One region of the Faecalibacillus sp. H12 genome, then DNA from elsewhere that is predicted to be linked to it. Evidence: predicted binding sites of a transcription regulator. Region 1 holds the regulator's gene; each other region holds the start of a gene.
The links. The regulator HrcA, encoded in region 1, represses chaperone genes, less so after heat shock. The targets are predictions, from matches to a motif close to TTTTAGCACTNNNNNNNNNNNAGTGCTAAAA.
Positions count from the first base shown of each region.

Region 1 (10,819 bases):
AAAAACCTAACATCACATTCACTTCTATAAGAATCATATCATGATATAAATATATATTCAATAATATTTAACATATTATCCCGCTTTTTGTGATTTTTTTAACAATTAATAAAAAACATAACAAACTACTACAATTACAAAAAATTTTTTATCCATTAATAAACGCTTAAAAACTGTATTCATCCCAAAAATCCAGTTATCAATACAACTATAAAAGCCAAAAAAGTGAGATGAAACTGAACTCACCCCACTATATTTACTCGCTATTCTATCTTTTAAATCCTTTCTTAAATGATTCAAAGATAGATTCTTTTTTACTTAATTTTTGTAATTGTTCATACAATGATTTTTCTTTACTAGAAAGTTTTGTAGGAATTTTAACTTCAACCTTAACCATTTGATCTCCGTATCCATTTCCTCTTAAATCTTTAACACCTTTACCTTTTAATCTTAAAGTTGTTCCAGATTGTGTTCCTGCAGGAATTTTAACTTTCACGTCACCTTGTACTGTTGGTACATCTACCTCACATCCTAAAGTTGCATCAACTGAACTAATAGGAATTGTAACATAAATATTACGTCCTTCACGAATAAAGTGTGTATTGTTTCTTACACGGATTTCTACAAATAAGTCACCATTAGATCCACCATTAGATCCTCTTCCACCTTTACCAGCAACACGTAATTGTTGACCATCATTGATACCAGCAGGGATATCTAATTGAACAGTAACTGTTTTTGTAATATATCCTTTACCATGACAGTCAGGACATTTAACTTTAATTTCTTTACCGGTACCATTACAATGTGGACATGTTGTTTGTGTTACAAATGTACCAAATGGAGATTGTTGTTGTTTAGAAACAGTTCCTGTACCATTACAATGCGAACATGTTTGTACATCGTTTGGTGTTTTTGCACCACTACCATGACAATGAGGACATTCTGCATCATAAGTTACTTTAATATCTTTTTTAACACCATTGATTGCATCCATGAAATCAATTTCTAGACGCATTAAATGATCATCACCACGACGTGGTCCATTTTGTCTTTGACGACGACTTCCCCCGCCACCAAAGAATGATCCAAAAATATCTCCTAAATCGACATCTTCAAAACCAAATCCACCAAAGCCACCGGCTCCAGCACCACCTGCACCTTGTTCAAAGGCTGCATGTCCATAACGATCATAAGCCGCTCTTTTATTATCATCAGATAAAACTTCGTAAGCTTCTTGAACTTCTTTAAATTTTTCTTCTGCATCAGGTTCTTTACAGATATCGGGATGATATTGTTTTGCTTTTTTACGGTATGCACGTTTTATTTCATCAGCGTTTGCTGTTTTTGAAATCCCTAAGACTTCATAAAAATCTCTTTTACTTGCCATAAAATCATCCTTTCTATAATACTTTTAAAAAACCAAGGAAGAACCTTGGTTTTTTAAGTAATTAGTTCTTTTCTTCGAAATCAGCATCAACAACATTATCATCATTGTTATTTGATGTTGTTTGTCCAGCACCACCATTAGGGTTTGCTTGTTGTTGTTGATAAGCATATGATGCCATTTGTTGAGCCATTTGTTCTAATTCTGACATTTTAGCTTCAAGAGTAGCCATATCATTGTTATCTAAAGCAGTTTTTAATTCAGTTTTTAATTGTTCTGCTTGTTGTTTTTGATTAGCATCAATCTTATCACCTTGTTCAGCTAAAGCTTTATCAATTTCATTGATCATTTGTTCAGCTTTATTTCTTGTTTCGATATCTTTACGTTTCTTTTCATCTTCAGCTTTATTAGCTTCAGCTTCTTTTACCATACGATCGATTTCTTCATCAGATAATCCTGTAGAGTTTTGAATAACGATTGATTGTTCTTTTTGAGTTTTCAAATCTTTAGCTTTAACATTTACGATACCGTTAACGTCAATTGAGAAAGTAACTTCGATTTGAGGTACTCCTCTTGGAGCTGGTTCGATACCATCTAATTTGAATAAACCTAATTGTTTATTATCTCTAGCCATTGATCTTTCACCTTGTAATACGTTGATATCAACAGCTGGTTGATTATCAGCAGCAGTAGAGAATACTTGTGATTTAGTAGTTGGAATTGTAGTATTTCTTTCAATCAATACTGTCATAACTCCACCCATTGTTTCGATACCTAATGAAAGTGGTGTAACATCTAATAATAAGACATCTTTAACGTCACCAGCGATAACTCCACCTTGGATAGCAGCACCCATAGATACAACTTCATCTGGGTTTACTGATTTGTTAGGTTCTTTTCCAAGTAAACGTTTAACAGATTCTTGAACAGCAGGAATACGAGTAGATCCACCAACTAATAATACTTGATCGATTTCACTTGGTTGCATTCCAGCATCACTTAATGCTTGTCTAACTGGTCCTTCAGTAGCTACAACTAAGTCTCTTGTAATTTCATCAAATTTAGCTCTTGTTAATGATAATTCTAAGTGTAATGGTCCAGCAGCACCAGCTGAGATGAATGGTAATGAAATTTGAGTTTGCATTACACCAGATAAGTCTTTTTTAGCTTTTTCTGCAGCTTCTTTAATACGTTGCATTGCCATTTTATCGTTAGATAAATCAATTCCGTTTTCTTTTTTGAATTCATCTACGATGTAGTCCATGATTTTCTTATCGAAATCATCCCCACCTAATTTATTGTTACCAGCAGTAGCTAATACTTCAAATGTACCATCAGCTAAGTCTAAGATAGATACGTCGAAAGTACCACCACCTAAGTCATAAACTAATACTTTTTGTTCTTGATCTAATTTATCAAGACCGAATGCTAATGCTGCAGCAGTTGGTTCGTTGATGATACGTTCAACATCTAAACCAGCGATTTTACCAGCATCTTTTGTTGCTTGTCTTTGAGCATCATTGAAATATGCAGGTACAGTGATAACTGCTTTTGTTACTGTTTCACCTAAATAAGCTTCAGCAGTTGCTTTTAAGTTTTGTAAGATCATTGCTGAAATTTCTTGTGGTGTATAAGATTTACCATTTACGTTTTCTTTATGATCAGTACCCATATAACGTTTAACCGACATTACTGTATCAGGGTTTGTTACTGCTTGTCTTTTTGCAGCTTCCCCAACAATAATTTCACCATTTTTGAAAGATACAACTGAAGGAGTTGTACGATTTCCTTCTGGGTTTGCAATTACTTTTACTTCATTGTTTTCTAACACACTTACACATGAGTTTGTAGTTCCTAAGTCAATACCAATAATTTTTGCCATAATATAAATCCTCCTATTTTATTCACTTACTTTTACTAAAGATGCACGAATAACGCGATCTTTTAACATATAACCTTTTTGTAACTCTTCAACAACCATACCAGGTTTAAAGTTTTCATCACTTACAGTCATTACTGCTTGATGGAAGTTAGGATCAAATTCTTTACCTTCAGCTTCAATCACTTTAACTCCTTGGTTTTCTAATAATGTCATGATTTGTTTATAAATCATTTCATATCCTTTTAAGAAGTTTGCCACTTCTTCACTTGGATTTTCAATTGCTAATGATCTTTCAAAGTTATCAACGATTGGTAACATTTGTTCAATAAAACCTTGCATCATGAACTTTAAGTTATTTGCATGTTCATTTTGCATACGTCTTTTAATGTTTTCCATATCCGCAAACACTTTATAATAATCATTTTTCCATTTATCAACTTCACCTTGAAGAATTTTAATTTGATCTTCTTGATCAACTTTTTCCTCTTCAACAACTTCAGCCTCAGCTTCTTTGTTTTCTTCAACTTCTTCAGTTACTTCTTTTTCAACTTTAGTTTCCTCAGCCAATTTGTTCACCTCTATTTCTCATCTTGTTTATCTTCTAAACAAGCCTTTTCAATATTTTCAGATATATACTCTACTAATGCCACTACTTTTTCATAAGGCATTCTTGTTGGACCAATTACCGAAATAGAACCTTTTGATGTTTCCCCTGTTTTAAATGAAGCAGAGATTACTGAAACATCATTCATTTTTCCTAGAGGTGTTTCATTTCCAATATTGATTTGAATACCATCCTCACTCGATAATGGTAGAGTTTTCCACACTTTTGAATTTTCAAAAGCACTTACAAGTCTTCTTAATTTATCCACATCATTAAATTCTGGTTGATAGAGAATATTTTCTTTTCCAGAAAAATAAACACTATTTGAAGCAAATTTAACGAATGCTTCCAAAAACGCATTAAATAATTCTTCATGTTGCTTCACTTGCGTTGTAAGAATTGGTCGAACATCTCGTTCTAAACGAAATGCTACTTCACTGATAGGTGTTCCTATCAATAATTCATTCATCACATTAACACAACTTAATAAATCTTCCATTTCTACATCACTTGAAAATTGGAAAACTTTATTTTCAACATGACCTTGACTTGTAATGATAATTGCTGTTACACGTCCATCATCCAAAGGAACAACAGAGATGCGTTGCAACATATCATCTGAAGCATTTCCTAATGCAACACTTGTAAGATGAGTTAATTCACTCAACATGTTACAACTTTCATGCACCATCTCATTTAAATTTCGACGATGCTTATTAATAATTGTAGCAACTTGATTTTTTGTTCCTTCATCCAAATCAACTTTTCCTAAATTATGAACATAGAAACGATAGCCTTCTTTAGAAGGTACTCTTCCAGAAGAAATATGTGTTTTTTCTAGATAACCATAATTTTCTAGAAAATTCATTTCATTACGAATCGTTGCACTTGAATAAGGAAGTTGATATTTTACCATCAATGCCTTGGATCCAACCGGTTCAGCATTTTCAATAAATTCTTCAACTATACATTTAAATATCAGCATTTGTCTTGCTGTTAACATCAAGTTCACCACCTTTAGCACTCCTATTTCTCTTATGCTAAATACATTATACATTTTATTTTAGCACTGTCAATAACTTGGTGCTAAAAAATCAAAAAAATCGTAAAATAAAGAACCTCTGTCTACTTAACAGAGGCCCTTAACTTTCAACCCATTTAATACTTACATCTTTACCATGATGGGCAAGTCCAATATAAATGACTTTTCCTTTTAATCCATAATCATATTTATTATCCTTGATTTGTTGAATAGCTTTATTAGATAATTCATCTAATGCTTTTTCAAGATCTTTTTTATCTTCTTTTAGATATTTGAATTCTAAGACGAATGATGTTTTCTTTTCATCTTTGGCTTTTAAGATGAGATCATCTCTTCCTTTTCCTACTTCTCTATTAGAAATGATCTCATAATCTTTATTTAAACATAAACACATTCCTAGCATCATCATATGATAACTGTTTTCTTTCTGTAAATCATGATAACTTGGTACCATTAAGATTTCTTGATAGCTTTCTAAAAATGTTTCTTGATCTTCTTTGGCTAGACTTTCAGTTACTGTATCTAATGTTCCACTGCTTAATCCTAACTGATATTCTGTCAATTTTATAAATTCCTGTTTCACTTCTTTATTTGGTATTTCTATACGATATTTGCCTTTTAAAAGATCTATTTCTTTTGTAACTGTAAGATACCCTGCATTGACAAACAATCCCCATAAAGTTGAGTTATCTGCTTCTTCAAAGAAACTTGTCTGCATTGAAACATAGGTATCAAGTTTACCATCTTTAATGAGTTTATCATATTGATTTTTAAATGTATAGTTTGCTTGTTTTAAAGCTGTCTTGATCATACTGTTGGCACTGGTATTGACCCAATAAGAAATGAGTTTCTTTCTTTTAGCGTAATTCATAATTGACCATGGATTATAAATATCCTGATTGCCTATATGATAGCCATCATACATTTCTTTCACTTCATTATTCAATTCTAATCCATAATATTCTAGTAATTTTTTTGTTTCATCACTATCAAAACCAAAGTATTCGCTATATTCTCTGTCACAAACAGTATAGACATCTAAATTATTTAAATCACTGAAGATATTTTCTTTAGCTACTCTTTGTATTCCTGTAATAAAGGCATATTTTAAATCTTCTGAATTCTTAAGTGAACTTCTAAGTAAGGTTGCTAGACTTCCCTTGAGTTCTTGATAAAAATTCCCAGTTTTTGCTTCTATAAAAGGTGTATCATATTCATCAATAAACAGCATAACATCTTTTCCATAGTATTTCTTTAAACAACGCATTAAAAATACAATAGCATTATCCACATCATTAAGAATACCATTATTCTTATTCTTTAATCCCTCTAAAATATATAAATAATCATTTTGCTCTAATTCATTTAATTGATTAAATATAAAATGATATCGTATATATTCATTTTGTAATTGTGTTTTTATATACTTAACAATTGTTTCTTTATTTTCTTTTGCGTCTGCAAAAGAAATAAAGATCGTTGGGTATTGGTTTAACTCACTTGCATAAGGTGTATCCATGATTTTCGTACCTTTAAAGATTTCTTTAGAATCTTTCGTAATATCAAAGAATTCTGACATCATTGACATATTGATCGTTTTACCAAATCTTCTAGGTCTAGTCACTAATGTTACTTTACTTTTTCTTTCTAGAAAATCTTTAATCATTAATGTTTTATCAACAGAATAATAATTTTCTTGTTTCAATTCTCGATAATCATATACCCCTGTTGGTATTGCCTTCATGTTCATCACCTCTTTGTTTTATTATAAACCATTTATTATCCGTATACCACTTTACATAAAATCAATTAATATATCATTTAAAACATACTGACCTTCTTGAGTTGCTTTTAAATAATCATTTTCAATCATCAATCTACCCTTTTCTATATTTCTAGTAATCGCTTCTTTATATAGAATACGGGCATCTTCTTGATATCTTTCTTTAAATTTATTTAAATCTAGCCCTTCTTTTAAACGAAGTGACATCATTATTTGATTAAACATTGTTTCTTCTTTTGTTTCATCAATTGTTGTTGTTTTAAAATCACCATTTAAATATTTAGTAAGTGATCGACTATGTTCTATAATTTGTCCATCAATTTTGCTACAAGCACCTAATCCTATTCCATAATAATTATTATAGTACCAATACATAAGATTATGTTTCGATTGATATCCTTGTTTAGCATAATTAGAAATTTCATATTTTTCAAAACCTATTTTTTCTAATTCTTGATCAATGAATAATGTTAATTGATATTCGTTTTCTTCATCTAAAGGTTGATAATTTTTATATTTTAAAATCGTTCCTTCTTCTAAAATCAAAGAATAATAAGAAACATGTTGCAAATCTAAAGATTTTAAAACTTCTATATCCTTTTGAATATCTTCTTTTGTTTGTTTTGGTAAACCATACATCAAATCAATTGAGATATTATCAAAACCTATTTCTTTAGCATATTTAATAATATTTTTTACTTGGATTGTATTATGATGACGCTCTATTTCTTTTAATAAATGATTTTGAAACGTTTGTACACCAATACTTAAACGATTAATACCACCTTTTTTTAAAATCTTTAACTTATAATAATCCATTGACTCTGGATTAACTTCCATACAATATTCTTCCACTTCTAAACTATAGGGTTTTAACATTGACATTAATTTTTCTAATTGTTCATCATTTAAAGCACTAGGGGTTCCCCCTCCAATATAAATCGTTTTTAAATGATGTTGCTCTATTTGTGATAATTCTTCATTTAATCTTTGTAAATAGAGATCACTTTGTTTTTGATCATAATAGACCTTGCAAAAATCACAATAACTACAAATAGATTCACAAAAAGGAATGTGTACATATAAACTTCTAGTCTCCATCTTTTAAACCAAATTCCTTTGCTAGTCCACCTAAAGAAGTTTCCTTATAAGCACTATTTAAATCTTTTCCAGTTTCTTTCATAACATTCACAATTGAATCAAATGAAACTTTGTTCTTTCTTAAATAACCTAATTGTTTAGCATAACTTGCTGCATCGATTGCACGTAAAGCACCAAAACCATTTCTTTCAATACAAGGAATTTGAACATAGCCACCAACCGGATCACATGTTAGTCCTAAATTATGTTCAAGCCCCATCTCTGCAGCATATTCAATTAAAGAATTATTAAGTTCTAAAATCCAACCATAGGCTGCTGCAGCCATTGCACAAGCACTGCCAACTTCTGCTTGACATCCGCCATCAGCCCCTGAAATTGTCGCATTATGTTTAATGACATTTCCAAATAAACCAGCAACCGCTAAAGCTTTGATCAATTCTTTACGAGGAATTTCTAATTGTTTATAACAATAAAATAAAACAGCTGGTAAAATTCCACTTGCTCCACATGTTGGCGCAGTAACAATTTTATTACCACAGGCATTTTCCTCAGAAACAGCATAAGCATAGCTTGAAACAAGCAATCTTTCTCGATCACTTTCTCTTCGCGTATTGATTGCTTGTTGATACATACTTTTAGCAACTCTTTTTAGTTGTAACCTTCCAGGAATCACTCCTTCATGATGTAAGCCATTTTGTACACAGGTAAACATACTATCTAACACTTCAAATAAGTAGGCCTTAAAATGTTCATCTTCATAATTTAAAACATAATCATAGAAGGAAATACCATTGTCTTCAATATATTGAATAATTTCTTTAAGATTTTTATGAGGATAGATTTGTTTTGTTTGTTGCAACTTACTTCCTTCATATTCAACAGTTCCTCCACCTATAGAATAAGCAGTAATTGTATCAAGAATTTTTTCATCTTGGTACACATAAAATTTCATGCCATTTGGATGATAAGGTAAACGATCACTTTTAAAACGAACAATCGTTTGCTTGCCCAATGTTTGTTTAATAATATAATCTGTTAAATGACCTTTTCCAGTTAAGGCAAGCGACCCATATAATTCAACTTCGAAACGTGAAGCATTTGGATACTGTTCTTTTATTTTAGAAGCTGCTCTTTGAGGACCCATTGTATGTGAAGAGGATGGTCCAAATCCTATCTTAAACAATTCTCTTAATGATTCCATAATTTCTCCTATATTCTTAACATAAATAATTCTAAGCCTAATTTTTTATCTATTTGTCCCGTCTTAATTTTAACATCCAATAAAGATAATTCATTTAAACATCTAAGTAGTTCATCTATTTGAAAAAATTGGCCTTCTTTTCTTACATATTTCAAACGAAAAGGATTAACTGCCAACATTTTAGCAATTTCTTGATCAGTATACCCTTTTCTATCTAATAATTTTACTTGATAAATCAAACGCATAGAATTAGCTACCAAAACAATCAATTTAACTGGTTCTTCATTAATTGTCATTAAATCTTTATAAATAGACATCATCTTTTGTTTATCTTTACTTAAAATAGCTGTTGTTAAATCAAAAACATTTTCATCTAAGGGACGATTGACAAGTTCTTCAACACAATGAATATCAATATGCTGTGTATATAAACAAAGCTTTTCTATTTCACTAGCAATATCCATTAAATTTGTTCCTTTTCTACTTAAAAGTAACTCTAAAGCATCATCATCAATAGTACAATTTCTTTTTTTAACAGCCTGTCTTGCTGTATCAGAAACTTTATAATAATTTAAAGGATTGATTTCATAAAACTGTGCTTCTTTTCTTAACATCTTGACAACTTTTTTTCTTTCATCAAAATTCTTTTCATCATTAAAAATAACAAGATGCACTGTTTTATCTAAATAAGGTAAACATTGCATAAAATAATCTATATCATGATTATCTTTTTTTATTTTTTTGGTTGTTAGAAAATCTGCTTTTTTAATAACAACCATTTTTTCATCACTTAAAAAAGGAGGTGTCATTACATCTTCTAAAACAACTTTCATTCCCTCTTTAGAAACATCATAAACTGTATAATTCATCTGTTCTTGATTACAATGATGATCTTTTTTTAACTTATCTAAACGTTGATCCATCAGTAATCTCTCTGTTCCATATAATACATATAACATATCATCACCATAGCTATTATAAACTAAAAACCACTTGAAGTCATGACATAATTCTTACCTACATAATAAACAATCTTAACCATTCCTTGAAGATCACTGCGATAAATTTTCACCCCATATGCTTCTAATCTTTTTAATGTTAAATAAGATGGATGTCTATAACGATTATTCTTTCCTACAGAAATAAGTGCTACTTTAGGATCAATCATTTTAAACAAATCTTCACTTGAAGAACTGCTACTTCCATGATGCGCCACTTTTAAAACGTCGACATCTAAATGATGATATGTCTGATATAAATCACTTTCTACCTCTTTAGAAATATCACCTGTAAATAAATAATTTAAATGGTTGATAGTCACGTAAATAATAGAAGAGCGATCATTTGAATTTGTATAATATTTATCTAAAGCTAAATTTTTAAAAACTAAATCGCCAATTTTCTTTTTTTTAAAATCATAGAAAACATTTTTAACTTTAAAATGTTCTTTCAAAGACGCTAACGCTCCGCAATGATCATAGTCTTCATGTGAAATAAAAACGGCATCCAAATAAAAAACGCCCTGACTTTGTAAATAAGGAATCAACCGAGAAGTCGCAAGATCACTCTTTTGTAATCCCCCAGTATCAATCAATACATTTCCTCTGGCATAAGGCTGTTGAATAAAAAAACAATCCCCTTGGCCCACATCAATCATCACAACTTGTCCTTTCATGTTGTAATAAGGATAAAAATAAAAAGCAAGTAACACACTTAATAATAGACATACTTCTTGGGTTACTGTTCTATTGACATTCAATTTATAAATTCCTTTTAAATAAAGATAATAATAAACACCTATAAAAAATAAAGTCGGTTG
Region 1 is NZ_JABWDK010000011.1:44,602-55,420, reverse strand. It holds gene dnaJ (molecular chaperone DnaJ) at 269-1,390, opposite strand; gene dnaK (molecular chaperone DnaK) at 1,452-3,269, opposite strand; gene grpE (nucleotide exchange factor GrpE) at 3,288-3,845, opposite strand; gene hrcA (heat-inducible transcriptional repressor HrcA) at 3,848-4,876, opposite strand; gene HUU89_RS08830 (AAA family ATPase) at 5,016-6,659, opposite strand; gene hemW (radical SAM family heme chaperone HemW) at 6,711-7,799, opposite strand; gene HUU89_RS08820 (L-serine ammonia-lyase, iron-sulfur-dependent, subunit alpha) at 7,789-9,000, opposite strand; gene holA (DNA polymerase III subunit delta) at 9,009-9,959, opposite strand; gene HUU89_RS08810 (ComEC/Rec2 family competence protein) at 9,983-10,819, opposite strand, start outside.

Region 2 (10,819 bases), on a different contig from region 1:
TTAATACGATTGGCGCACCAAATAGAATTGGTTCATTAATTTCAAATAATGCTGGAATAAATGATAATCTACCAACTTGTTTTAAAGCTTTATTCTTACTCATTAAGCACCAGAATACACAACCAATAGTAACACCACTACCTGTAAAGTTACCAAATGCTGATTCAGGTCCAGGAGCATAGAAGTGAGTTGCTACATGACCAGCTTGAACAGCAGCAATATTTTCTGCTAAGAATTGAGTCGAAATTGGACTTGTAATTGGGCTTAATACTGATGGATGAATACCAAAGAAGAATATTAAAGCTTGTAACATTTTTAAGAAAGTATAAGCAATTGGATTATCCATAGATCCTACTAATGGTGCAAAGATTGCTGTAAAGATTAATGGTGGCATTGTATTTAATACATTGACACAAACAATACGTACAATTAAGAAGAACCCAATAATGATTACTGAAATAGGAATCATTTCAAAAGAACGAGATACGAAATCAGGTACTGTATCTGGCATCTTGATTGTAAAGTTTTTCTTTTTACACCAACGGAATAATTCAACTGCGATAAATCCTGCAAACATTGCACAGAATAAACCTTTAGGTCCTAAATAAGTTTTAGAAATTCCACCATCTTCTGTGAATTCTACAACTAACATTAAGAATGAGACTAATCCCATTGTTACACATCCTGGAATATCTAACTTATAAGAGGTAGCTAATTGATATGCAATAATTACAGTAACATAAACTGACATTAAAGCCATACCTACATTATAAGGAATATAGATAATATCCAAATTTGCTAAGATCCATTGAGAAATTACATGTTTTTCTCCAATCATATTTGGAATTGCTTCTGGAATCAAACAAAAACTACCGATAATTAACAACGGTGTCATTGCAACCATTGCTTTTTTAACAGCGCTCAAATGAACTTCTTTATCCATTTTATCAGCAAGCGGTGCTAAATACTTTTTCATAAAGTTCTCAAATTTTGAGTACATCGTTTTTTTCCTCCCCATAAAATTATTTTTTTAAATCTGCTTTTCTACGCGCAATTAACGCTTGTTTCATGACAGTTGCCCCATCCATTTTCCCATATGTTTCTTGATCAACAATAACATAAGGAATCTTACGAGGTTCGATGATAGGTTTTACTGCATCTAATTTATGTGCAACTTGTGGTCCTAAAACTAAAACATCACAATTGTCTGCTTCAGATTGTAGAATATCAATTGGAATAGCAATAAAATCAAAATCAGCATCATTTAATTTTGCACTGTTATGTACTGTATCTTTCATACTATTCATAAGCATTGTTGTAGAAAGTCCACCTGCACAGCATAATACAATTCTCATTATTTACCCTCCTTTGCTTCAAATACATTTATTAGTTCTTCAATTAGATCTCTTGCTAATTGAGAAGTCATATAATGGTCTTGTGCATGAACCATTAATAACCCAACTTCTGGCTTATTTCCAGAGCCTGACATTTCGGCTTGAATAAGCTTTGTTTGAACAGTGTGAGCTTGTAAATCAGCTTCTTTAGCTTGTTCTAATATCTTTCTTGCTTCATCATATTCACCTGTTTTTACTTTCTTCAACGCTTCAAAAGCTAAAGATTTGCTTTGTCCAGCTGAAGAAATTAATCCTACAATAATTTGTTCCGTTTCTGTCATTTGTTTATCCTCCAATAAAATTAATAAAATTTTGATAATCTTGATATGTCAAATGATCTATTAAGCAGTTAACTAACTGTGTCAAACTTTCTAAATCATCACTATGAACAAATGAATAAGATCCATGACAATATCTAAGTGGTATTCCTAAAACAAGTGCCAAACGTCCACCTTTTTCTAAGTGTGCATTTCCAGCATCTGTTCCTCCTCCACCGAACATATCGCTTTGATAAGGTATTCCATGTTTACTGGCTAATTCTTTAACATATTTAATCAATTTTTTATTTGGTGAAAGAGTTTTGTCATAATGAACAATCATTGGCCCTTTACCAATTAAACGATGATTCGTATAGTTTTTAACAAGTTCTGGATTATTCGCAACATCAAGTGCAAAAACAATATCAGGATCAATAAGATGAGTCGCTGTTTTACCACCTCTTACACCAACTTCTTCACTACTTGTTCCTACAAAATAAATATCATTTTCAACATTTCCATGAATTCTTTTCATCGCTTCTATCATGACATAGCATCCTGTTCGATCGTCCATTGCCTTGCCAGCAATCACTTTATCTTGAATCTGTCTTGCTTCACTAGCAAAACAAACCATGTCACCAACATCAATTCCTAAAGCTTTTACTTCATCTGCACTATCAACTCCAATATCAACGTACATTTCTTTAACGTTACCGTTGCTATCTTTAATCACATTTAATAAGCCTTCCACTTTTTTACCATCTTGCGTCGTAATTCTAACCATTTGCATTTCTTTGCTTTTATTTAAAACTGAACCTAAAGCTACTAAATATACAAAACCAATATCAGAAATATGTCTTACCATAAAACCTACTTCATCTATATGAGCACAAAACATGATTTTTAAAGGATTTGGTGAAGTCCCTTTTTTATGAAAAATAATACTTCCTAAACGATCACTAAAAACTTCATCACTATATTTTGCTAATTCTCGATAGAGAATCGATCTTACTTCATCTTCTACTGATGCTACACTATCAGCATTACTCAATTCTTTTAGTAATTCACTATTCATTATTTCCACCTCCTATTTCTTTCATTAAATTCATCATTTCTTCAAAAGAATCAACCTTCGTTAACATTTCAACATAATTACTCTTTTGCATTAAACGATATAACTTTTTAGTTATTACTTTATACATTTCAACTTGATCTTTCTTTAAACAAATCATAAAAACTATTTTTATTTCTTTGCCATTTTGTACAAATGGTTTCTTTAAAATAGCTACAGAAATCATATTTTTAAGTGCATCTGTTTCAAGTGGATGGGGTATACAAACTCCATTTGTATAAATAGTACTTACATACGATTCACGTTCAAAAATCAAATCAGTATAGCCTTTTTTACCATACCCTTTTTCCTCTAATTCCTGTCCCATCATCCGAATAATATTTTCATAACTATCTGCTTCTATAAATTTAAAAAAATCTTTAGAAAAGAATGAATAATACATAGGATTATCTTGAATCAAAGTATAAGGATCATATTCTTCACATTGTAAAATTTGTTTAATCTTAACTAAATCTCTATCATCAAGTAGTTCTTTAATATAAATAATTGGTGCCTTGATTTCTTGAGATAATGGCATGATTGTAAAAATTAAATCAGGTTGAAATGTTTTTAATTCATCTTGTTGTAAAAATGAAAATGTTTGTACCTCTGCTTGAGGAAATAATGATTCAATTTGTATCTTGATCATATAAGCACTTCCACCACCTGATGAACAAACAATTCCAATACGATTATAAGATAACAATTTACCTTGTTTTTCCTTTTCCATATGTGATGCAAAATGCATCGCTACAAAACCAATTTCATCAAATGTCACTTCAACGTTGTATTTTTCATGTAACATGCTACAAAATTGAAGAGCGATATTAAACATCATTGGGTATGTAATATTTAGCTCATTGGCTAATGGATTTTGATATGAAATTTTATTATGTAATCTATCTATTAATAATGAAACATGTGTTAACAACATTTTCTTAAAGTCTTCATCTTCAAGAAATTTCGTATCATATTTTTCATCTATTTGTTTTATAAATTCTTCAATGTCTTCTTTTAAATAATTTGTAAAAGAAGATATTGAACCTATTTCTCTTTTTATATTTTTTTGTAAAACTTTTAAAATCTCTTCTATGCTTTTTTTACTTAATCCTATAGCATATTTCTTTTCTAATATTCCAACTAAGAATTCAACAATTCGATGAATTTCATTATTTTTATCAAAAATAAATTCCTCTTTTTGTTCATCTTGTCTGTGTGCAATATAAATAACAATTTTTAAATACTCAATCACATTTAAAAGTTCATTATAGTTGATTTTCAATCCTTCTTTATTCAACTGTCTAATTAACTTTTGTTCAATGTCATTAAATTCTTCAATAACATCATTTACTGCCGTTTGAATAAAAACATTTTGATTTAAATATTCTTCAACTAAGTACTTTTTAAAAGATGTCAATTCATAACGTAACAAAATACCATAATGTGTTTTTCTTTCTAATTCAAAATGATAATTCTTTGCTAGATTTTCAACATCATTCATATCATGCTTTATAACAGTCTTAGATACTTGAAAAGTATCTGCAATGTTATTCATAGAAATATATCCAGTTTGAATAGCAAGATAAGCTAAAATTTGTGCTGGTCTTTCTTTAACCTGAAAATAAATACCTTCATTTAAGCTTTCCATAAAATCTTTAAATAATTCTTCATTTGTTATTTCTAAGAGATATCCAGAACCTCTTTTGTTATGAAATGTAAAACCTTTTCGAGGAGAAATACGCATTAAGTATGATAAATCATTTTGAATCGTTCTTTTTGAAACATCATACTTTTGAACAAAGTAATCTAGTGAGAGATATATATTTGAATTTATAAAATCTTTCATAATTAGATACATTCTCATTGGTATTTCCACCTTCCTCTATCTTTATTATATCAAATTAAAATTTTGTCAAAAGGAAACCTTCTACATTTAAAAATGCAATAATTTTCCTAATCTCATCAAAAAAGAAGTCTAACGCTATTAGACCTCTAGAAATTATCTTTTAATCAAAATAAGTAATTTTTAAATCTTTAAAGAAAGCTTCTGTTCCAATATCTACAAAGAAACCAATATTTCCTCTCATTGATTTATCATGAATCATTTGATCGACCACTAATAATGGTTGAAGATCATCATTTAAATAGAAAATTGCTTTTTCATCTTCAATCACCGCTTTTAAACTAATCCATTCATTTAAGTCAATGTCTACTTGATTTTCATATTTTGTAATGTCATGTTCTCTAAAATAGGCAAATGTATAGGTTGGATAAGAAAAATATTGACAACCATGTTGTTTCCTTACCGGGTCATCACATTGTCTACCATTTGTAGGTCTTACATAAAATGATTCAAATTTTGTATCATCTTCATGAATACGATATGCAATACCAATAAATCCTCTCGCAAAATCTGGTGCCTCTTTTAATAAACGACTAAGCATCTTTACTTCAATAATTCCATTATGAAATGATGAATCAACTAATTTAGCGTACGTATTTTCATCATATTCATTAATCTTTCCACTTTTAACAACTCTTAAAACCTTTTCATTATCAATAACTTCATTTGAAATATGTGTATAATTTTCTTTCCAATTTTCTTTATTAATCATTTCTTATCCTTCCTTTCATCAACATCTTAAAATATCTTTTTTATTTGGTAAAGTAGGCACTTTTTTGTAACTATGTTTAGCACTTGATTTGCTAGAATGCTAAAAAATTCATATTCAGTTAACATAAGAGTCTATAATACAAATTAGCACAAGGATATGGTGAGTGCTAAAGGAGTGAATAGTATGATTAAACCATTGCATAAATTTGTATTAATAAAAAAAGAAGAAAAAGAAAATAAGACAGCAAGTGGAATTGTTTTATCGACTGAAAAGAAAGAAGTTCCTTCGATTGCAAATGTCATTGCCGTTGGTGATGAATGTACTTCATCATTAAAAGAAAATGATCGTGTTATTTACAAAGAATATTCAGGTACGAAAGTGACTGTTGAGGATCAAGATTATATTGTTATTGATGAAAAAGATATTATTGCTAAGTTTGAATAAGGGGGCAGATATTTATGAGTAAAGAAGTAAGATTTTCAAATGATGCACGTCAATCAATGTTAAAAGGTGTTAATGTTTTAGCGGATGCGGTAAGTGTCACATTAGGTCCTAAAGGACGTAATGTGGTCTTAGATAAAGGTTATGGTTCTCCATTAATTACAAATGATGGTGTAAGTATCGCTAAGGAAATAGAACTTGAAGATAAATTTGAAAATATGGGTGCTAAACTTGTATATGAAGTAGCCAATAAAACTAATGATGTAGCAGGTGATGGTACAACCACAGCAACTATTCTTGCTCGAAATATGATCGTGAATGGATTGAAAGCTGTAGATAAAGGAGCTAATCCTGTTTTAATGCGTGAAGGTATTGAAAAAGCAGGTAAAGAAGTTGCTGATGTTGTTTTGAAAAATTCACATAAAGTAGAAACAAGTCAAGATATTGCTTCAGTAGCGACTATTTCAGCTGGTAATGAAGAAATTGGGCAATTGATTGCTTCAGCAATGGATAAAGTTGGTAAAAATGGAATTATCAACGTTGATGAATCTAATAGTTTTGACAACGTCTTAGAAATCAATGAAGGTATGCAATATGATAAAGGATATGTTTCTCCTTATATGGTCACAGATCATGATAAAATGACTGTTGAAATGGAAAATCCTTATATCTTTATTACAAATCATAAAATCAATAATTTACAAGAAATTCTTCCAATTCTTGAACAAATCGTTCAAAGTAATAAACCATTATTATTAATTGCTGATGACTTTGAAAACGAAGTTATTTCAACCCTTGTTTTAAATAAACTAAGAGGAACATTCAATGTTGTCGCAACAAAAGCTCCTGGATTTGGAGATAACCAAAAAGAATTATTACAAGATATTGCTGCTTTAACTGGTAGTACCTTTATTAATAAAGATATTTCTATGGAATTAAAAGATGTTACTCTTGATCAATTAGGAACAATTAAAAAAGTAATCGTTACAAAAGATCATACAACAATGATTGCTGGTAATAATCCATCAGATAATTTAAAACAACGTATTGAAAGTATTGAAAATCAATTAGCGAAAACAACTTCTTCTTATGATCAAAAACAATTAAAAGAACGTTTGGGTAAATTATCAAATGGTGTGGCAACAATTAAAGTTGGCGCAACAACTGAAAGTGAATTAAAAGAAAAGAAATTACGTATTGAAGATGCTTTAAATGCCACTAAAGCCGCTGTTGAAGAAGGTATTGTTATTGGTGGTGGTGCTGCTTTAGTAGAAGCATATAAAGAAGTTAAACCTCAATTAAAATCTGATAATGTAGATGTTCAAAAAGGTATTCATATTGTCATGGAAGCCTTATTTGCTCCAATTCAACAAATTGCTGAAAATGCTGGATATAATGCAGAAGATATTGTTGAAAGCCAAAAAACTGCGCAAAAGAATTATGGTTTTGATGCTAAAAATGGACAATGGGTCGATATGTTTGAAAAAGGAATCATTGATCCAACTAAAGTCACTCGTAGCGCATTATTAAATGCTTGCAGTATTGCTTCATTATTCATTACAACCGAAGCAGGTATTGCCGATGCAAAAGATACTTCTAAAAACGAAGTTCCAACTCCTGCAATGTATTAATAGATAAGAAAAGTGATTCTTGTTTTAAATGAGAATCACTTTTTTCTTAGTATATTATGATATAACTTTATCCATTATTCTTTCTTTTCTTTAAATCTTCCTGATATAACAAAATGTATTTGTTCTGCAATCTTAAATTCTATTTTAAAATGATCATCTTCTTGCCCATAATATAAATCCACAATACTCTCTGGAGCAATTTCCTTTTGATAGTGCATTGTCATTTCTCCAATAAAATATTTTTCTAATACGTTTTGAGGAAGAAGATCCATGACCCATTCAAGATATCTTGCATTATTCATATGCTTATTTAAATCAATATCACTATACATGACTTCTCTTGTTTGAACTTTTTGAGTCTCTATATCTAAAAGCGGCTCGTATTTTTCTACAAAACTCGAATATTCTTCACATTCAGGAATTGTAATTCCTACTTTTTGTGGTCTGACAATTCTTCTTTTTTCAATATCTATTAATGTCCAAATAGAATAAATGCCTCCTACAACTTCATCATTGATTTTTAAATCATAGGTTCTAAAATATTGAATTTTTCTTTCCCCTTTAGCACGGGTAGAAACTATCAGTTCCTCTCCTACTAATAGTGGTCTTTTTAATTTAACTGTTTGCTTAACTAATACCCAACCATATTTTCCATTAAAATTTTCCTTCCACAAACCTATTTCCATCGCATTTTTAGTTGCAAGATTAGAAAGCTTTGATAATAAATCCGCATATTTATATTCACCATAATAATCGGCGTTTTGGTATTCTATTTCATATCGTTCACATGTTTCACTATTTTTCATTTTTTTTCTCCAAAATGTTTATTTTTTATTAAATTAATAATAATATATTTATAATCAAAAGGAAAGGCTGGAAAATATATGAAAAAAATAAATAAGAAAAAAATATTCTTTGTTTCAATCACTTTCTTAATAACACTATGTTTATTTTTTTATTTTATATTTTCTTATTATTCTACTCCTATCCAACCTAGAACAATACATAAAAAAAATAAAAAAAACACATCCTACCCTACTGTTTCCTTTGTTGCAGTAGGAGACAATATTATCCATGAAAATGTTTATCAATATGCCTTAAAACAGGGAAATGATACAACTTATAATTTTAAACCTTGTTATCAAAATATAAAAAAATATATTTCTGATCGTGATTTAGCTTATATTAATCAAGAAACTTTGATTGCTGGTGATTCTTATGGAATTAAAGGTTATCCTAATTTTAATTCTCCTGAATCTTTAATTGATGATCTACAAGATACAGGATTTAATATGGTCTCTAGTGCTACAAATCATTCCATGGATCTAGGAAAAAATGCTTTGATATCATCTGCACATATTTGGAAACAACATTCCGATATTCTCTTTTCTGGGCTATATGAAAATCAAGAAGACCGGCAAACAATAAGAGTCATTGAAAAAAACGGAATTCGTTTTAGTCTTTTAGCTTATACTTTTGGTGTTAATGAAACAACCAACTATAAATCTATTCAAAAACAATTAAAAACGTATCCTTATATATTAGGACAATTAAATAAGGAACAAATTAAAGAAGATGTAAACAACGCTAAAGCTCAAAGTGATGTAGTTATTGTAGCTGTTCATTGGGGTAAAGAAGGACATAGTGAATTATCTGATTTACAACAAGAATATGCTCATTATTTTGCTGATTTAGGTGTTGATGTTGTAATTGGAAATCATCCTCATTTAATTCAACCTATTGAAAAAATCAATCATACACTTGTTATTTATTCTTTAGGTAATTTTTTAAGTACGATGAAAGATGTTTATAATCAGTTAGAAGGAATGGTATGTTTGGATTTTGTTAAAAAAGAAGATGAAATCAGTATTGAAAATATTCAATATGTTCCTCTTGTCAATCATTATAATGATAATGTTGTAACTATTTATTCACTTAAAGAATATACTTCTACTCTTGCTAGTCAACATAGTATTTTAAAAGATCAAGCTGATATCATTAAAGAATTCAAAAATTATGTTAAACAAATGATTAGTAATGATGATATTGATATAGAAATGTGAGGTTTATATGAAGAAAAGAATAAGTCTATTAATATTAATAATCTGTATGGTTGGTGGTATTGTTTTTTTCTTTCCTAAAAAGAATACTCAGGAAGTAAAAATGGTAAAAAAGAAACAAACACCTGAAATAAGTTTTTATCATCAAGAATATAAAGAAAGATATGATACCTACCAAAAAGCACACCAAGATCTAAGTAAAAAAGAAGTTATTACACTTGTAAATATGAATCGTGATTTTGATTTTTATGGAAAAATCATCAAACAAGAACATCCTAATGATTTAAATACAATTGTTAATAAATATTATCAATTAGATGAAACCTATGAACCGAGTGATCTTGTTGAAATAAATACAAACGCAGGTACTTATGGAAGTTCTTATAGTAAACATACTGCTAGAAAAGTGGTTTATGATGATTTTCAAGCTTTAAAACAAGCTTGTATAAATAAAGGTTTTGAACTGTATGTGACTTCAGGCTATCGTTCAACAGTTTGGCAAAAAGAAATTTATAACCATATGGTAGAAACTTATAGTGTAGAAAGAGCAGATGAAACTTGTTCACGTCCTGGTCATAGTGAACATACAACGGGGTTAGGCTTAGATATTGCTTTAGATCAATATAAATATGAAGAAGTTGAAAATCACCCTCAATATTCTTGGTTTTTAAGTCAACTAAGTAATTATGGTTTTATCTTACGTTATCCAAAAGATAAAGAGGAACTAACAGGGTATAGTTATGAATCTTGGCACATTCGTTATGTAGGAAAAGACCTAGCCCAAAAAATAGAAAAAAGTGGTCTAACTTTTGATGAATATTATGCTAGAAACTATTAGAAGATAGCAAAGCTATCTTCTATGTTTCCAATATTCAGTTACAGGAACTTTAAGATTGCTTTCATCCCAAGGCATCTCATGTCTTTCAAAATAACCAATGACGTGTTTATTAGAATCTCTAACAGGTACAAAGAATTCTCTTTCACCTGTTTTAGTATTATAAGTTTCAAACATTTCATCTTCACCAGCATCGGCTCTTTTTAAAAATTCTTCAATTTTAACTTTAGAGTTTTCACTATGACAATTAAATAAACTTTGATTGATTTTTACACGCTCACCATATCTTTCTTTAGCTGTTTTATTCATATAGCGCACAATATGTTGTCGATCAACAAAAACAATTTCATAACTATAAGCATCTAAAATACTTTCTAATATTTCCTTTGTAATTTCCATTGTGTTCTCCTTTTTTATCATTGTAACATATTTGCCTTATTAATAGGTATTTTTCCTACTATACTATTTTTGTTTT
Region 2 is NZ_JABWDK010000005.1:80,967-91,785, forward strand. It holds gene HUU89_RS06210 (PTS sugar transporter subunit IIC) at 1-1,000, opposite strand, end outside; gene HUU89_RS06215 (PTS sugar transporter subunit IIB) at 1,023-1,355, opposite strand; gene HUU89_RS06220 (PTS lactose/cellobiose transporter subunit IIA) at 1,355-1,675, opposite strand; gene ypdE (aminopeptidase) at 1,680-2,726, opposite strand; gene HUU89_RS06230 (BglG family transcription antiterminator) at 2,719-4,626, opposite strand; gene HUU89_RS06235 (hypothetical protein) at 4,769-5,377, opposite strand; gene HUU89_RS06240 (GroES family chaperonin) at 5,561-5,821, shown strand; gene groL (chaperonin GroEL) at 5,836-7,449, shown strand; gene HUU89_RS06250 (acyl-[acyl-carrier-protein] thioesterase) at 7,524-8,255, opposite strand; gene HUU89_RS06255 (CapA family protein) at 8,334-9,512, shown strand; gene HUU89_RS06260 (D-alanyl-D-alanine carboxypeptidase family protein) at 9,520-10,347, shown strand; gene HUU89_RS06265 (PAS domain-containing protein) at 10,360-10,743, opposite strand.
Region 2: a site for HrcA is predicted at 5,519-5,549, ahead of HUU89_RS06240 (GroES family chaperonin). Genes of this name have one in related genera too.

Region 3 (10,819 bases), on a different contig from region 1:
TATTTTTAAAATATGAAAAAGGAGGCTTTTTCATGAACCACGTTTCTTGGACTTCTATTCTAATCGGTCTGGCACTTTTTTTATTTGGTATCGACTATCTTTCTCTTTCTTTACAAGAACTTTCACCAACCCGTTTAAAAAATCTTCTTGCTAAATGTACTTCTTCTACTTTTAAGGCTATTCTAATTGGTTGTTTTATAACTTGTATTATTCAATCAAGTTCTGCCACAACTGCTTTAACCGTCAGTTTAATTAATGCAAATCTCATGACCTTTTCACAAAGTATTGGGATTATTATGGGAGCCAATATTGGCACAACCATAACCGCTTTTATTGTAGGTTTTGATCTTTTTCAATATGCTTCTTTCTTTTTAATTATTGGTGCTTTTTGTTTATTATTTTCTAATCATCCTAAAATAAAAGGCCTTGCACAAATTCTTTTTGGGCTTGGCTGTTTATTTTATGGATTAGAACTTATGTCAATGCATCTTGAAGCTATTACTAAACTTCCTGAATTTATGAAATTAGTAACACTTTTTACAAATCATCCTATTTTAGCCATGCTTGGTGGAGCCATCACCACTGCTCTTATTCAATCATCAAGTGCGATAATTGCTATTGTCCAACAAATGTATCATTTAAAAGCCATTTCCCTTTATGTTTCTATTCCTTATATCTTTGGTTGTAATATCGGTACAACCATTACCGCTTTTCTTTCTGCCCTTAAAACCAATTCTTCTGCCAAAAAAGCTGCCTTCTTTCATTTTTTATTTAATGTAATTGGAACAACTTTTTTCATGATTTTCCTGACTCCTTTTTATCATCTTTTTTTAACATTTCACTTTTATATTCCTATTTCACCTCGTCTGCAACTCGCTTTTATTCATGGCTTCTTCAATATTGTTACTACACTCCTTATTTTTCCTTTTTATAAGCATATAATTGCATTGATTGAAAGTTGTTTCAAAAAGAATTGTTAAGGTTTTGTAAAGAAACTTAACATAATCTTTACACAAAATTAACATTCCTTTAAAATGAGATGTATAGGAGTGTGATTTTATGACATTAGCAGATATCAACTGGCCTTTAATTCTGGCAGGGCTTGGTTTATTTTTATTTGGTATCGATTATATGGGTGATGGTTTAAAAAGTTATGCCGGAGATAAATTAAAGGACATTATTGATAAATACACCTCAAGTCCTGTAAAAGGAATTTTAATTGGGGCTTTAGTTACGTGTTTAATTCAATCAAGTTCAGGAACAACAGCCCTTACAATTGGATTGATTCGTTCTGGTTTAATGAATTTAAATCAAGCAGTAGGAATTATTATGGGGGCCAATATTGGAACAGTTATTACTTCTGTTTTAGTTGGTTTAAAGATTTCTAAATATGCGGTTTATTTCATTATTATTGGTGCGTTTGTTTCAATGTTTTCTAAAAACAAAAAAACAAAATATTTATCACAAATTATTTTTGGATTTGGTTGTTTATTCTATGGACTTGATTTAATGGGAAACAATTTATCAATGATTTCTGAAGTTCCAGAATTTACACAAATTACCGAATTTTTAATGAAGAGCCCTTGGCTTGGTTTACTTGGTGGAACAATTCTTACATGTGCGATTCAATCATCAGCTGCAACGATTGCAATTGTTCAACAAATGTATGGTGCCGGTGCTATTGGTTTAAATATTGCTTTACCATTTTTATTTGGATCAAATATTGGAACGACAATTACAGCTGTTCTTGCCTCTATTGGTGGATCTATTCCCGCTAAAAGAGCAGCATTCTTCCACGTTTTATTTAACGTCATTGGTTCTGTTCTATTTATGATTGTTTTATCACCATTTACCATGTTGATTCAATATATTAATTCAGTAAGTACAATGTCTCCTGAATTACAACTTGCAGTAGCTCATGGTATCTTTAACATAGTAACAACCATCTTGTTCTTTCCATTTATTAATAAGATTGTTGTTATTATTAAAAAAATTATTCCAAATCATTCAAAAGAATTACAAATGGATTTATCAGAATTAGATCCTCATGTGGTTCAATTGTTCCCTTCTCATGCTTTAGCTATCGCTAAAAACAAGATTTTAGAAATGGGAGCTATTACTGTTGAAGCTTGTGAAAATGTTAGAGAATATTTTATTTCTAAAAGTTCTACTGCTAAAGAAGCAGTCGAAGAATTAGAAAATGCAATCAACTTATTAGATAAAAAGATTGCTGAATATTTATTACTTATTTCACATGAACAATTAAACGATCATGATTCAAAAGAATATTTTGCTGATATGAAATCAATTAAAGATTTAGAACGTGTCGGTGATTTATGTATTAACTTAACTCAATTCTTTGAAGCTGTTTATGATGAAAAAGATGATTTTTCATCAGAAGCTAAAGATGACATTATCGCCATGATCAATATGGATATTGAAATGTTGAATCATGCAATGGTGGCTTTTGATAAACATGATTTAGATGATATTATTTATGTTGATGATCATGAAAGTAATTTAGATTATTATAATAAAAAAGCAAAACAAAGACATATTCAACGTGTTACTAATAAAACTGAAAAATCAGTTATTGTCAATTCTACATACGTTGATATCTTATCCAACTTAGAGCGTATTGGTGATCATTGCCAAAACATAGCTGAATCTTATATGTTAGAAGAAGAAAACTTCAAACCTGATTATGAAGTTGATTCTGCATTTAATCAATAGTCATGGATTTCCATGACTATTTTTGTTATGATGTAACAGTCAAAGGAGTCACATATGTATAAATTATTAGATTATGATATAACTGAATATAAACAATTAGAAAACACCTTGAATGAGTTATCTAAACAAGGTTACAATCCTACTTCTTTAGGTAAAATCAGCCGTTTTGAAAAAAATGAGAAACACTATTACTTCCATGTAGATTTACTAATCAAAAAACCGGCAACCCCTAAAAGAAAAGCATTACATGATTTTATTAATGAATATGAAAAACAAATGTTTGATTATTATGGTAAAATAGGAAAATTTATTATTTTTACAACAGATAATAAACGTGCTTTACCTAAAGAAAGACAAAAAGCAATTGATGAATACTTAAGTACTCGTAAAATCTCTGCAACCACTTATTTTGTTTTATGGATTTTCTTTTCTTTTTTTGTCGCACAGCTTGTTTTACAAAAAAATCAGATTCAAGAATTTCTTACAAATGGAAGTATTTTAATTCATTACTTACCTCTTCTTCTATTTGCGACAATTCTTATTCGTTGCCTTTATAAAATTGTTTTAGCCTGTCAAAAAAGCTTTGGAAAGATTATTAAACATATCTTCTACGCTATGACTATAGTTACTTGTGTAGTGGCTATACTTGGATGTATTTTAGATATTACTGATAGAAAAGATATTCCTTTAAATCAAAATATTTTAACCTTGCAAACATTTGATAAAGAAACAAATTTAAAAAAATATCCAAACTACAAATATACTAAAAGTTTTATTGTTGAATCTACTTCTTATTTTGAAGAAAACAACCAAGGTGATCTCATGTATAGTAAAGATTATTGTTTTAAATCAACTGACAAAACAAACACTTTCTTTGAACGTTATTTAAAAACGTATGATGATGTTCCTGTTATTAAAATCGATAAAAACACTTATCTCTTTAAACTTGATACATCGTATGATACTTTACTGTATAAAAAAGAAAATCATTTCTATTTTGTTTCTGCAAACTTTAGTTTAAAAAATGATTATCAAAATATTATTGAGTTTTATAAATAAACAAAAAATCCACCCCAAAGTGGATTTTTTATTTACCTGTAATAATAAGATAGATAAGAAGTAAAGCAATAATAATCATTGTTGAAACAAGGACACGTCTTTCAAATTCGCTATAATCATCATGACAAAGATAGTGTGCTAAATAGTTAAGAACTAACGCCATAAGCAAAAAGATTCTTCCAACCATAAAATAAGACGTATTCATCACCACCGGTTCAATAAGCAATAAAACATCAACCAAATTGATTTTATATTTATGATGTGGTTTGCAAATTTTATACAGTAATTTCTTCATTAATAAAACGAACTCACTTCTTCTATTGTTTTTCTTTTTGGCATACTTGGTTCAATATTTGGATAACCCACACCTATGACAGAAACAATCGTTTCTTGTACAGGTATTTCTAAAAGTTCACGAATCGCTCTTTCATCTCTAATTCCCATAACAAGTGTTCCTAAACCAAGTTCAGTTGCTTTAAGAATTAAGTTTTGATTAGCTAGTCCACAATCATAAACACCCCAACCATTTTGTAATTCGTTGTCAGGACTTCCGTTTCTTTGAAAACCTGCACGATCTTTAACAAATGTTGTCACAATTAAAACAGGTGCATCAGCTATATTTTTTTGATTAAATTCAGGTAAACATTTTTTCTTAAATTGTTCCAACATTTCTTTTGATTGAATAACATGATATCGTGAGGTTTGACTATTTTTCCAACTTTCTGAATAGATAGCTGCTTGAATCATTTCTTCAATTTTTTCTTTTTCTACAGGTTGTTGTTTATATTTACGAATACTTCTTCTTTGTTGTAAAACATTTTGTAACTCCATAATTTTCACTCTCCTGCTTTTATTATAAAAGAAAAGACTATCGAATGATAGCCTTACTTATTTAATTCAATCATAAGCTCACAAATCTTATTTGAAAAAGCCACTGGATCTTCAATAGATAATCCTTCAATCAATAATGCTTGATCGAATAACAATGAAGCATAATCATTGATCTTATCTGCATTATTTTGATAAACATTTTGAATTGCCTTGAAAATATCATGATTTGGATTGATTTCAAGAATTCTACCTGCTTTAACATCTTGACCATCAGGCATTGCATTTAATACTTTTTCCATTTCAAAAGATACACCTTGATCAGATACTAAACATACTGGATGAGATTTTAATCTATTTGATACTTTAACATCCACTACTTTATCTTTTAAAGCTTCTTTTAATGATTCTAATAATGATTTATTATCTTCATTGATTTTTTCTAATTCTTTCTTTTCTTCTTCACTATCTAAGTTTAAATCACCTTGAGCAACGTTTTTGAAAGCTTTAGAATCATAATCTCTCATCATTTGAATCATGAATTCATCAACATTATCCATCATGTATAAAACATCAAAGTCACGATCTCTAACAGCTTCTACTTGTGGTAAATGAGAAATCTTTTCTTTTGTTTCACCACTTGCAAAGTAAATTTCTGTTTGTCCTTCTTTCATGTTTTCAACATATTCTTTTAAAGTAATCATTTTTTCTTCTTTACCAGAGTAGAATAAAAGTAAATCTTGTAATTTATCTTTTAACATTCCATAGCTTTGATAAATACCAAATTTTAATTGTAAACCAAAGTTTTTAAAGAATTTTTCATATGTTTCACGATCTTTTTTCAACATATTTGTAAGTTCACTTTGGATTTTCTTTTCAATACGATCAGCGATGACTTTTAATTGACGGTCATGTTGTAACATTTCTCTTGAAATATTTAATGATAAATCTTGTGAATCAACTAACCCTTTAACAAATCTAAAGTGTTCTGGAATTAAATCACTTGCTTTATCCATGATAAAGACACCTCGACTATAAAGTTGTAATCCTTTTTCATAATCATTTGAATAGAAATTCATTGGTGGTTGACTTGGAATAAACAATAATGCATCATAAGAAACATTTCCTTCTACAGATGTATGAATAACTTTCATTGGATCAGAGAAATCATTGAATTTATCTTTATAGAATTCATTATATTCTTCATCTTTAATATCTTTTTTATTTCTTTTCCATAAAGGAACCATTGAATTTAATGTTTTATTTTCAACAACATCTTCATATTCATCACTATCTTCTTTTTTCTTAGATGTTGTCACATCCATTTTAATTGGATAATGTACATAATCAGAATATTTTTTAACTAAAGATTCGATATGATATTGATCTAAATAATCATCATAATTTTCTTCTTCTGTATTATCTTTTAAATAAAGTTTAATTGTTGTTCCTGTTGGTAAGTTATCTGTTTCAAAGATTTCATAACCATCACTTGCTTCAGATACCCATGTATATCCTTGATCACTACCATAAGCTCTTGAAGAAACTTCTACTTTTTTAGCAACCATAAATGCTGAATAGAAACCAACTCCAAATTGCCCGATGATATCAATATCATCACTTTCAGTTTCATTTTTAAATTTGAAAGAACCACTATTAGCAATCGTACCTAAATGTTCTTCTAGTTCTTCTTTATTCATTCCAATACCATGATCAGTAACAGTCAATGTTCTATTTTCTTTATCAAAAGCTAAATCAATTGTAAGATCACTTTTATTGATTTCAGAAATATTTTCTGTTAATGCTTTATAATAAAGTTTATCTGTTGCATCACTTGCATTAGAAATCAATTCTCTTAAAAAGATTTCCTTATGTGTATATATAGAATTAATCATTAAGTCTAATAATCTTTTCGATTCTGCTTTAAATTGTTTTTTTTCTGCCATAATATATCCTCCTTTAGCACTCCTGCTATTTAAATGCTAAAGATAGTATATTACTTTGTTTTAGCATAGTCAAGCACAGAGTGCTAATTTTTTGAGAAAATAAAATGATTGACTTACAATCATTTATTTTGACTACATTTTTGAGCATCTATCGCAAGAACAATCATCAAAACATAAAAGGCATCTTCGTCATGTTCTATTGTTAAAGAATATGTATCACTCATATGAAAGATTTCTTTATTAATTAAACCAATAATATTTCCTGAATAATCCACGATCTGATAATCCCATTCCCAAAAATTTCCTTCTATTTGCCAATCTTTATAATCTAAAATAAATTTAGGTTTAAAGAAAGTAAACTCTTTGGTAATTTTACCAATATATTCATCATTTTCATATAAAGCAAAACGTGGTAAAAACGTTAATATTTCTTCTTTGATCGTACCAATATGTTCACCATACTTATTATAAATAAAAAGTTTATGTCCAAAACTGAGTTGTCCTTTCACTGTATAGACAGTTTCCCCCTTTTCATCATATATATCATAACTGTCTAGCCATGAAAAAATACGCTGTTTAAATAATAGTTTCATAAGATTCCCTCCAATTATTTTAATAATGTCTATTTCTTCTTGCTTTTTCAATATCTATTACGGTTGTTAAAATGACGAAATCTAAAATATCTTCCTTTAAATCAACTGAAATATCATATGTATCTAAAATATTTTATGATCTTTTTTCAATTCTTCCAATAAGATAATCATTTTCATCTTTTATTTCATAATTATATTCAACATATTCTCCACCAACATTCCATTTTCGATAATCCACTAAAAAATAAGGAATAAAATAAGAAAACCCTTTTTCTACAGCACAAATATATTCCTCATTTTTATAAATAAAAAAACAGCTGATTTAGGATCTTCTTCAATCTTAGCAACAATATTTTCATGAGCATCATATATATAAAGTTGATACATAATTGCCATTTTTTTATAATATATAACCATTCATTATTTTGATTTGTTACATAAAAGCGAAAAATAAAAGATGGTTGTTGTTTAAATAACAGCTTCATCTAGCTCACCTCTTACCCTAATTGTAACAAAAAAATAACAAAACAAGCAAAGATTATTTTGTTATAAAAATTATAAGTATTTAACTGTTTCAGCCAATTCTTTTTTTAAATGATGATTAGGAAGTGGTTCTTTTTGATTTCCATATCCTAAATCCAACATCATAACAACTTCTTCATTTTCAGGTAAATCTAAAGTTTTTTTCATTTCTTGAGGATTAAAGAAATTGATCCAACAACTATCAATTTCTGCATTATAAGCAGCTAACATTAAATGGGTGGCTACAATGGTAGCATCTTCAATTCCTGAATTTCTTTCATTACCTGGATAATCAAAAACGTTGTTTTTATCATAAGCTACAACTAAAACAGTAGGTGCATGATAACGACAAGGTGTACATGCATCTATTTTATCTAAATATTCTTTTGATTGAACAACATAGATTTTTTGTTCTTGCAAGTTTTTAGCCGTTGGAGCAACTCTTCCTGCTTTCAATATTCCCATTAATTTTTCTTTTTCTATTTGTTGTGTAGAAAAATCTTTACATGAATATCTGTTTTGAATAACATCTTTAAATTCCATAATATATCTCCTATCTTTTTTATGATTTTTTTATTTTCTAATAAATATATTAAATATTTGAGCATAATGTTGTAAAAAAAATTCTCAAATACTTGATGTTTTCTATAGAAAAAAGGTTATTAAATAACTTTAAGAATTTTTTTGCTTTCAAACTCTCTTCTTTATCTTCTTAATCATGTTCTTACTTTTTATTGATTTAATTTCTATATAAAAAGCCGTGGAGCTTCAAATTTTACGTAATTGGAACGAAGTCATCCACGACATATATAATAGTATATATTTCAACTTAACAAAAGAAAAAACTGTTGATTTTTATTTTTTCAACAGTCAAAGCAAGCCATTTTATTTGACTTGCTTTTTCTTGCTTAAATATTAACTTATTAATTAATAATTCTTAAAACGTCCTCTTCATTTGTAATATTAAATATATTACGTGTTAATATATTTAGTTTTTCTAATGTTGCACTTGTTAGTTTTAATTCTAGATTATTTGAAATAGTTCCTAGTTTGATTTCTAATTGCTTTTTTAGTGTACTTCTTTTTTCTTCGAGTTTTCCTTCACTTCTTCCAACAAGACATCTTTCATTTCTAAATCCTTCTGCCATTCTTTCCATTCCCTCACACATATCGATTTCATCTCCTTCTGGTAAGTCTCTAATTAAATCTAAACTTCCTGTAATGATGGCTGCATAAATAAAGTTATCTCTATTCATCTTTATTCTTCGATGTAATCCCTCATAGTTTCCTTTATACATCTCTTGGATGGCTTCTATAAAATATCTTGTTTGTTCATCTTTGATCTTACTGGTATCTATTTCTTTGACATCAACAAATATAAATTTCCATTCATTTATATATGCTTTTAATTCTTCTGGTATATCAAAATAATTACTTAGTTTTACTGGGGCATTCCATTTCTTATCTCCCGTATAAAAAACGATCATAACTTGAGGAACTAATCCTTTAATCTTTTTGTTTTTTAACTGTTTTAAATACTCCATCATTTCATAGTTGCCACATCGTATCACCATGTTCTTATCAATCGTACTTTGATGTTCAATACTAAGAAGACAATAGACACCATTGATATCCGTTTTTACGTCAATGTCCCTTCTTCTTTTTTTATCTTCTGCACTTTTTGTATCATCAATAATAAGTGACATATCATTTTCATAACGTACAAGTCTTTCAGGATGAATGACTTGTTTGCCATCAAACAAGATGGCATTGGAAAAAGAAACAAAACTGATATCATTACTTAAGAAGGTACGACAGGCACTATCAGGTGTTAAGTTATTTGTTAGGATCAATTATTATTACCTGCTTTCTTTTTGATTTGAGGTAACTTATCTAGATTTGTTACAAATAAATTGTATCATATATCCTTCTCTATTTTGTCTCAAATTTAATTCAAAAATATTCCCTTTTTTATTATTTTATCTTTCCTTTTTTCTTCTTTTAATGGACGGATTATCCAAAAAATAATTGTTTCTTATACAATAAAAGCCTGTCAACAAATGATTTTGTCAACAGGCTAAAATACATATTACTAGTCTAAATCAGCACCAATTATCCCCTATACTATAGTTTTCTATAAACCCTTATAAATACTCATTTATTTATATACAATTCTATATAATTTCTATTGATTTTTTACTGTTTTTTAGCTTCATTCGTCCATTTGTCGTCCACAAAAACAAAAAAGAACCTACTCAAAATTGAGTAGGTTTTATGTACATTAATATTAACCGTGTTTGTAAGCAGAAAAGTCATGATCTATACCAAAAATATGAAATATAGCCTTACATTTCTTACTTCTATATCCAATCAAGCGATATTTATTTCCTCCAAATCTAATAACCCATACTTTAGTATCTCTAGTAAGGTTTAATTCATTTTGAGGATCTAGTGCATTAAAATTGATTTGTGAGTAATCTAGCAATTCTCTTCCACCTTGAAATTTATTCTTACTTCTCAAGGATTCCCACCCATCAATACTCATTCTATTTAAACAATCATGAAACGCATTTAAAACATCTATATCGTCTCTAAAATTCCTGCTTCCTTTAAATCCTTTTAAATTATAATTATCTTGATTTGTAAGATACTTAAAAGAAAATAATATCGTATCATGTTCATTCATGAATAAACATTTCATTTTCACGTCTAATTTAGATAATTTATTATTTTCTTGCTTTCGTTTTAATTTAGCCATCAATCAGTAATATATGTTTCTTCAAAATATTCTTTTATTAAATGTAAAGGAATTACTTCGTTTCTTTGTGTTTTTAACCAAGGGTCTTCTTGATGTGTCATGTTTCTTAATCCCCATGCAGAATACTTTCCAAAAATATCATACACTTCTTCTAAAATTGCGGTTGTATCCTTGTCAATAGAACTATCATAATCTCCTTGATATTCTATTCCATTTGATCCGTTATTTTTATATTTATGGTAGATTTCTTCTACAACAGGACCATGTGCCCAATTTACAATTTGTTCATTAAATAATGGTTCGTTTTTTAATGCTAAATAACATCCTTGAGCATAATACAATAATTTTTGCAATTTTAAATTAGATATCAAATCAGCATC
Region 3 is NZ_JABWDK010000001.1:225,972-236,790, reverse strand. It holds gene HUU89_RS01470 (Na/Pi cotransporter family protein) at 33-980, shown strand; gene HUU89_RS01465 (Na/Pi cotransporter family protein) at 1,060-2,733, shown strand; gene HUU89_RS01460 (DUF2812 domain-containing protein) at 2,788-3,792, shown strand; gene HUU89_RS01455 (hypothetical protein) at 3,821-4,087, opposite strand; gene HUU89_RS01450 (nitroreductase family protein) at 4,087-4,623, opposite strand; gene htpG (molecular chaperone HtpG) at 4,677-6,566, opposite strand; gene HUU89_RS01440 (LURP-one-related/scramblase family protein) at 6,686-7,159, opposite strand; gene HUU89_RS15245 (hypothetical protein) at 7,433-7,555, opposite strand; gene HUU89_RS01435 (nitroreductase family protein) at 7,715-8,224, opposite strand; gene HUU89_RS01430 (Rpn family recombination-promoting nuclease/putative transposase) at 8,605-9,534, opposite strand; gene HUU89_RS01425 (hypothetical protein) at 9,969-10,439, opposite strand; gene HUU89_RS01420 (Panacea domain-containing protein) at 10,439-10,819, opposite strand, start outside.
Region 3: a site for HrcA is predicted at 6,625-6,655, ahead of htpG (molecular chaperone HtpG). Genes of this name have one in related genera too.